2 regions of the Gracilibacillus sp. JCM 18966 genome follow, and region 2 is predicted to be linked to the other one. Evidence: predicted binding sites of a transcription regulator. Region 2 holds the regulator's gene; the other holds the start of a gene.

Region 1 (4,220 bases), 690 kb from region 2:
AGCGAACATCATCTGAATGATTTTATTCTGCAAGCTGAAGAGGTGTCCGGTATGGTGAAAGCTAGAATAAAAGATTTTGAACAATTCTGGTTAGGTAAAAAAGAGAAAATTAAAATTACAGGATTTGTTTTTACTAAAGGAGAAAAGGAATGGATGGAAAAATATGTAGGAAGAGATCAGTTCGTTCCACATCAAGATTCTTTTTATCGATTCATTATTGAGAAAATAAAAGCTCAATTAACTTAACTTCGTATCCCAATAATAATGATCTTTATAATTATATAATGAAAATGATATAAATCAGAATTAAGTAAAGGGGAGGACTTGATGAGCAATAGAGAAACAGCTGAACAAAAAAGAGAAAGGCTAAGGCAATCGGAATTAAAGAATAATCCAACAACTAATGTGAGTGATGGTTTTAGTAGAGCGCAGAATGGAAGTTTGGTTGATTTGGTCGGAAGCTTGGGCTGGAAAGGGACTGGTATTCTTCTTATTATTATGGTCGTGGGTTTTATTATTTTTCTAGTCTTCTTCCGTTAACTTTGTTAGGAGTAATTCTTCCAATTGTAGGAGTAGAGGCTGATGTATAAATAAAGCAGGGGAGCAGGTGTCTATTTCATGAAAAATGCATGGATTATCTCATTTATTCGAATTCCGTTGTTGATTGTTACGTTATTTTTTGTTTTCATACTATTAAAAATATTTGGCTTTGAACCTAATTTTTTCTTTTTACCTGATTTATCGGTCATTTACTTTACTGTTGTCAATTTGATTTGCTACGTGCTTTTATATCGAATACTTAAAAAAGAAGGACGTTCTATAAAAAATTTATTAGATTTTCATCCAAATCGTATAGGGAAAGATATTTTGTACGGTTTATTTTGGCTTTTTATTTTGTATATTCCATTTGTGATAGCTGTTATTGGAACCATGTTTATTATGTATGGCACTGAGTTTATCCACCATTTTCAAACGGTTTTTGCTGGAAATGTGGAGAATTATTCTTTCACACGACCAAGATGGCTTATATGGTTTGCCGCATGTATATCATTAATTTTCCCTTTTCTAAATGCACCGATTGAAGAGCTAATGTACCGTGGATATGCACAACGAAAGTTTATAATAAAATATAAAAGAGTATGGATTAGTATTATAATTCCTTCCATTGGTTTTGCATTACAGCACGTTATGCTAGCAGCAAGTATACAGGGTGCTATTGTCTATGCAGTGGCATTCTTTGTATGGGGATTAGGCAGTGGGTTTATTTACCTTAAACAAAAAAGATTATTTCCTCTAATCATTTGTCATTTTATTGTAAACATCGCATTTAGTATACTTCCAATTATTTTTCTTATAACAGGAGTTTATTAACAATCAAGGATTTGTGCTCTTATGGACATATTTGTTGTGAAACCTGTTGCTTAGGCTACTCGTATGCAATAGTATAAATATTAAGGAGTGAAGTAAATGAGTATTGTATCTAGTCAAGGAGATTCTATAACTGTTGTATTTGTGTATCAAAAAAATGAACAAACTGAAGAGTTGACACTTCATTCTGCCCAACTATTAGCATTATTAAACTCAAAACAAGTTTGGATTGAAGCATTTCATGCTAACTTAAAAGTAGAAAACACTGTTTGGTCTTACGCCAATGGAAAGGTTTCATTACAAGTTTATCTAAAATAAATACTAAGTATTTTAGCAAGTAAATGATAAAAAACCGTGTTGGTAGAATATCTCGATTTATTTAAAAAGTTTACTGGAAATGTGTTATCAAGAGACTGTTCCCTTTAGGAAAGTCTCTTTTTTCTTTAGAAGTATGATGATATTGATGTCATCTTTAAGTGACAAAAATCACATCGAATTTCATCGAGAATGATTATCATTAATGAAAGAACTTCTGGAGGAATAATGATGAGGGAAAATCAAAATAGCTATATTGAACTGGATGTTAGAGAAGATCTTCGATTAAATAAAGAACCCTTTCAAAAGATTATGAATGCCGTCAAGTCGTTAGATCACGACCAGGCTTTTATTTTACATGCCCCATTTAAACCATTTCCTCTCTTTAAGATAATGGAGAGAAGAGGTTTTACCTATGAGGCAGAAAAAATCGGTCATAAGCATTGGGTTGTCACATTTCGTCATAGGGGAGGTGAAGGGGAATGATTCAATTAGATAACAGAGGTCTTCAACCACCTCAGCCGATGATTCGAACATTGGAAAAATTAGAGGAATTAACATCTGGTGAAAAGCTTATGATCATCAATGATCGCAGACCAATGTTTTTGTTTCAAGAATTGGATGAACAAGGAATCCATTATGAATGTGAAGCACAATCGGATGGTAGCTACATTATCACGATTTATAAATAAAGGTGATGAACGATGAATAATTCCTTTTCTCATGTAAATATAAAACTAGCACTAGCCTTTATTCTAACAAGTTTACTAGGACTGGTAGCTTCGCAATTTATTTTATTTTGGAATTCAGAATGGTTGATCCATGGCTATTTTCGAATTCCGAGCTTATGGATGGCGTTTCATTTATTAATATTAGGCTTTGCTGTAATGGTTGTCATGGGCGCTATGTATCAAATGATTCCAGTGGTACTGTTGACGCCCATTTGGAATGAACGTTTCGGATTTTATCAATACATTATCACTATATCCGGTATCCTAATATTAAGTATTCAGCTTGGTCTTAAGCCTAGTATCGCTTTCTATGGCGGGGCAATAACGATAATTGGAATTCTAATGTTTTTATTTCAAATGTACCTGACAATAAAAGCACAGAAACAAAAAAATAGGATAACAGGGCTAGTGGTCGGGGCACTAACTTTCCTTTTTCTCACGATAATAGCTGGATTCCTGCTTGCTTGGAATATTGGCAATGGGGAGATTCTACGTCATGAAAGTATTTTTTCGTCCCATTTATTGTTTGGGCTTACCGGGTGGTTTACTCTATTAATTATTGGTTTTTCCTATAAGCTTGTTCCGATGTTTAGCCTTGCTCACGGGTTTTCGATGAGGTGGATAAAAAAAGCTTATTTTATCTATCTTCTTGGTATGTTCTTTTTAATTCTATCCTTTTGGATGAATGATTCAACCTTAAGCCAAATCGGTTGGTTATTACTATGGATCGGCTTTACGTTATTTTTATTAGATATTCGAGAAATGCTTGCAAAAAGATTACGAAGACAATTAGATAGATCCTTTCGATTTGCTTTAATGGCAATATATTTTGGCTCGGTTATTCATTTCCTAGCATTTATAGTTAGTTTAATGAAAGCAAATGCCGTTATATGGGGAGTGCTTATTTATCTATATATAATGACATGGATTATTTTTAGTATATTAGGTTATTTAAAGAAAATCGTTCCCGTTCTATGGTGGACATTAAAATATGATAAAAAAATAGGCAAAGAACAAGTTCCAGCCTTAAAAGATTTAATAAATGAAAAGAATGACATCATCATCTATTGTAGCTTTCTCATTGGAATAGTTGGAACAGTAATAGCTTTCTTGACTGAAAATATTCTGCTTATGCAGGTTTTTCAAGGTTTATTATTTGTGTCCATTGTTTTATATGGTATCACAATTATTCAAATTTTGAGGAAATAGTAGAAAGGACAGAAGCGATGAGCATAAAAGATAAGGTAGAAGCAGCCCTTTATGAGGTCATCGATCCAGAATTGAATATTAATATCATGGATCTTGGTCTCGTGTACGATATCAGTGTAGAGAGTAAAAATGTCTCAATAAGAATGACACTTACTACACCAGGCTGTCCTCTCCATGCAACCATTGTTACAGGGGTAAAGACAGCTATCGAAAAAGTAAATGAAGTGGAAAATGTCGAGGTAGACTTAGTTTGGACACCAGCATGGTCACCAGCTAACATGAGTGATTACGCGAGAGTGCAGTTAATGCATCGGTAGTTGGTACAAAAACACCCTGTTCCAGTAAATGGACAGGGTGTAATCATTGGAATTAGTCTTCTGGATAGGGATCAATGGTTTGGATCGTTCCATCCTCATTATAAGTCAATTCAGTAAATTTAACAGAGCGCTGATGATTCAATCCTTTAGATAAGGAGCTGTCATGATAGAACAGATACCACTTTCCTTTAAACTCTACAATAGAGTGGTGAGTGGTCCAACCAATGACAGGCTTCAGAATCGTTCCTTTAAAGACAAACGGTCCTAGAGGATTTTCACT
Region 2 (4,220 bases):
CTGCAACATCATTTGTTTGAGATGCTACCTCTGATACTAATTGAGCACCCATGTTTTCGAATTTATCTTCTAATTCGATTTCTTTAGCAATAGTTACCCCATCGTTTGTAATAAGTGGAGAACCATACTTCTTATCTAATACAACGTTACGACCTTTTGGTCCTAATGTTACTTTAACTGCATTCGCAAGTGTATCTACCCCACGTAGCATTGCGCGACGTGCATCTTCACTAAATTTAATTTCTTTAGCCATGAAAAATACCTCCCTGAATATTTAAATGATATGATATTTATCCAAACGTACTTCGCTACATACTTAGCCGATAATCGCTAAAATATCACTTTCACGAAGAATTAAGTATTCTTTACCTTCATACTTCACTTCTGTACCGGCAAATTTTGAGAAAATAATGTTGTTTCCTTCTTCAACTTCAAGCGCCACTTTCTCACCATTTTCCGTTACACGACCAGAACCAACAGCTACTACCTTACCTTCTTGTGGTTTTTCTTTCGCAGAATCTGGAAGAACAATCCCACTCGCTGTTTTTTCTTCTTGCTCTACAAGCTCAATAATGACACGATCACCTAATGGTTTTAGCATCGTTTAAAAACCTCCTTGAAATTGACTTTATTTAGATTTTTATCATTTTAGCACTCGATCACCCTGAGTGCTAACACAATTATTATAATAATGAAATCTATTTTTTTTTGCAAGTACAAAGTATAAATTTTTTTAAAAATTTTTTAATATCTCTTGTTAATGGGAATGCTATCGATCTCTTTGCAATTTTACGGCATTTCCAAACAGCCGTCATTAGTATGAGTTTTTATTATTGTAGGAACCCTAATAGAGTGTGGTTTCAATAAAAGGGGTTTTGAGCTTCGTGAAGTAAACAGAGGGACACCATCTATTATTTTAAGAACAACACATTTATTTTAAAATAACTTTAGACGAACTATTTCAATTTTATTCTAAAATTATGTTAAAATACGTATCATGTAAGAAAAAAATAAAAAGGAGTCGTTTGAATTTGCCTGCCAAGTATATTTATATAATTCTTACCTATGTTGCGGTACAATTGTCAGCTTTTCTTGTTATACCATTTCGGTTGTACACAAACGTAGATCCATTAACATTAATGGTTGGATGGAATATCGGTAGCTTCGTTCTTGCTTTGATTATCTCTTGCTATTTACTACGAGATGAAATAAATTCTTTCTTTCAATCACGGGATAAAAGAATTGGACAAATTGTATTATGGACAATACTCGGTTTCTTCTTAGTATTAATTGCTCAGGTAGCATCCACCGTCATTGAACGTTTTGTATTTGGTGCACCAGTTGGTTCTGAAAATACGATGCAATTGATGCAAGTAGCGAGACAAGCACCAATATTTATTATTCTTATTTCTATTTTAGGTCCAATCCTGGAGGAGCTCGTATTCCGTAAAGCGATTTTTGGTTCCCTATATAAAAAAATGAACTTCTTCTTTGCCGGAATTATTTCAGGGGTTTTATTTGCTGTCTTGCATAACGATTTCAGTCATCTCTTAACCTATATAGCAGTTGCATTTGTGCTTGCCTTTATCTATGTCGAAACCAAAAGAATTCTCGTACCTATTCTTGCACATATGGCGATGAACACATTTGCAGTCATTGGGCAATTATCACTTGATCCAGAAGAAATGGAACAAATGCTAGAACAGGTACAGTTCATCTTAGTTGGGGGCTTTTAAAAACATGAGATTTTCACCATTGGGCTCTGCCATCATCTATTTCATTTTGGGCTCATTATTTATCTATATTGGCATAAAATCTGCCGATGATACGGTATTTAATTTCATTACACTTGCATTAGCGTTTTTTGCTACCATTGATTTCGTTGTTGCAATACGACTAGTAAGCTTACATTTTAAAATTAAAAAGGCGAAGAAAAAATAAGAAGTGCCTCTCATCAGCACTTCTTATTTTTCTTCTATTTCTAATGGATAATGCTTCATAAAATAAACGAGTGACTGCAGCTCTACTGATAGGTCAATATGGTGGACGCGAACATTATCTGGAACGGTAATCCTTGCAGGGGTAAAGTTTAAGATACCTTTTATTCCTGCTTTCACCAGCCGATCTGCCATAGACTGCGCTTCAGAAACTGGTACGGTAAGAATAGCTACCTGAATATCTCCCATTTTTTCTTCTAATTCATCTATATGATGAACATTGACATTTCGAATCTCTGTTCCTACCTTGATTGGATCCGCATCAAATGCCACTTCTATCTTCGTATTATTGTTTTTGGTAAAATTATAATTTAAAAAAGCGGTTCCTAAATTCCCGACACCAATCAGGACAACAGGCGTATTCTCATCCTGGTCTAAGGTTTTACGGAAAAAGCCGAGTAAGTAGTCGACATTGTAGCCATATCCTTTTTTTCCTAATGCACCAAAATACGAAAAATCTCTGCGAATGGTAGCAGAGTCGACCTTCATTGCAAGACTAAGTTCCTTTGATGAGACACGGTCTTTTCCTTGGATATGTAAATTATTCAAAAAACGATAATATAAAGGTAATCGCTTCGCTGTAGCTTGTGGAATTTTATGTTGATTAGGCATCCTTTATTCCCCTTATTTCTTCATTAAATATTATTCTCTCTTTATTCTAACAGAAAAAAAGAAAAAAGTCGTGAAATTGTTCACTTGTCTATCTACTTCCCTTACTTGCAGTTCGTTCGCCTTTTAGATACACTTACATCATTGAGGTGAACGATGATGATTTATTTACAGGTGAACAATTTAACCAAACGATTTGGTGCTGAGCTGATCTTATCTAATATAAAACTAGAAATTAAACAAAATGACCGGATTGCCATTGTTGGTCGAAATGGTGCGGGAAAATCTACCTTATTAAATATAATTGCAGGTAACCTTAGCTATGATGAAGGAGAGATCCATAAACCAAAGGATGTTACCTTAGGATATCTTGCCCAACATACGGGACTTGATTCTACAGAAACGATCTGGGATGAAATGTTAAAGATCTTTTCCCATTTGTTAAAGGAAGAAAAGGAACTGAGAAGCATGGAACAGCAAATGGGAGATTCTGATCTATTAGCAGATACAGAAAAATATCAACAACTACTAGTAAGCTATGACCGCAAACAAGAAGCATTTAAGCAAGCTGGTGGCTATGAATATGAGCCTGAAATCAAAGCCGTTCTAAACGGTCTAGATTTTCCTGAATCCATGTGGGACACATCGATTGCCACATTAAGTGGTGGTCAGAAGACGAGACTCGCCCTTGGAAAGCTTCTTCTAACAAAACCTAATGTACTAATACTAGATGAGCCAACCAATCATCTAGATATTCAAACCTTAACATGGCTTGAAAGCTATCTAAACAGCTATCAAGGTGCCGTTGTGATCGTATCCCATGACCGATACTTCCTTGATAAAACGGTTCAAATTGTCTATGAAATTTCGCGTCATGAATCGAAGAAGTATCACGGTAATTACAGTAAATATTTAAAGCAAAAAGCAGCCAATTATGAACGTGATAGGAAGCTTTACGAAAAACAACAAACCGAAATAAAGCGAATGGAAGATTTTATACAGAAAAATATTGTGAGAGCCTCCACGACGAAAAGAGCACAAAGCAGACGCAAACAGTTAGAAAAAATGGAATTAATGGACAAGCCACTTGGTGATGAGGGCTCTGCCAAATTTAGTTTCAACGTGGAGCGTAGGAGCGGTAATGATGTCCTCAAGGTAAATGACCTAGCATTCCGTTATAACAATGCTGAGCCTTTTACTTTTGAAAATCTTAATCTTGAGCTAACCCGTGGTGAGAGCATGGCCCTTGTTGGCCCAAATGGTGTCGGAAAATCTACATTATTAAAAAATATAATCGGCGAACTAGATCCTGATAAGGGTACCATACAACTAGGTGCTAATGTGAAAATTGGCTACTATGATCAGGAACAGACACAACTGCATCATGAAAAGAATGTCCTAAGTGAACTTTGGGATGATTATCCGCTTATGAACGAAAAGGATATACGAACCATTCTAGGAAACTTTCTTTTTAGTGGAGATGATGTACTACGGCCAGTATCAGCTCTTAGTGGTGGGGAAAAGGCTCGGCTCGCGCTTGCTAAATTAATGATGGAAAAGGCCAATTTATTAATTTTAGACGAGCCGACCAACCATTTAGACTTAGATAGTAAA

What was found. The regulator Rex, encoded in region 2, represses fermentation and respiration genes when NADH is low (regulators of the CRP and FNR family bind a similar motif). The targets are predictions, from matches to a motif close to TTGTGAAATATTTCACAA.
Region 1: ACZ5N5_RS12270 (DUF2249 domain-containing protein) is a predicted target of Rex. The motif match lies at 1,843-1,860, and genes of this name have one in related genera.

Annotation. Positions count from the first base shown of each region.
Region 1 covers NZ_AP043883.1:2,559,384-2,563,603, forward strand. Annotated here, with positions in the region: gene ACZ5N5_RS12250 (NUDIX hydrolase) at 1-246, shown strand, start outside; gene ACZ5N5_RS12255 (DUF6366 family protein) at 328-540, shown strand; gene ACZ5N5_RS12260 (lysostaphin resistance A-like protein) at 619-1,371, shown strand; gene ACZ5N5_RS12265 (hypothetical protein) at 1,468-1,686, shown strand; gene ACZ5N5_RS12270 (DUF2249 domain-containing protein) at 1,915-2,169, shown strand; gene ACZ5N5_RS12275 (DUF2249 domain-containing protein) at 2,169-2,375, shown strand; gene ACZ5N5_RS12280 (hypothetical protein) at 2,388-3,623, shown strand; gene ACZ5N5_RS12285 (metal-sulfur cluster assembly factor) at 3,641-3,940, shown strand; gene ACZ5N5_RS12290 (family 43 glycosylhydrolase) at 3,993-4,220, opposite strand, start outside.
Region 2 covers NZ_AP043883.1:1,871,498-1,875,717, reverse strand. Annotated here, with positions in the region: gene groL (chaperonin GroEL) at 1-253, opposite strand, end outside; gene groES (co-chaperone GroES) at 317-601, opposite strand; gene ACZ5N5_RS09030 (CPBP family intramembrane glutamic endopeptidase) at 1,032-1,736, shown strand; gene ACZ5N5_RS09025 (DUF4305 domain-containing protein) at 1,741-1,941, shown strand; gene ACZ5N5_RS09020 (redox-sensing transcriptional repressor Rex) at 1,965-2,609, opposite strand; gene ACZ5N5_RS09015 (ABC-F family ATP-binding cassette domain-containing protein) at 2,766-4,220, shown strand, end outside.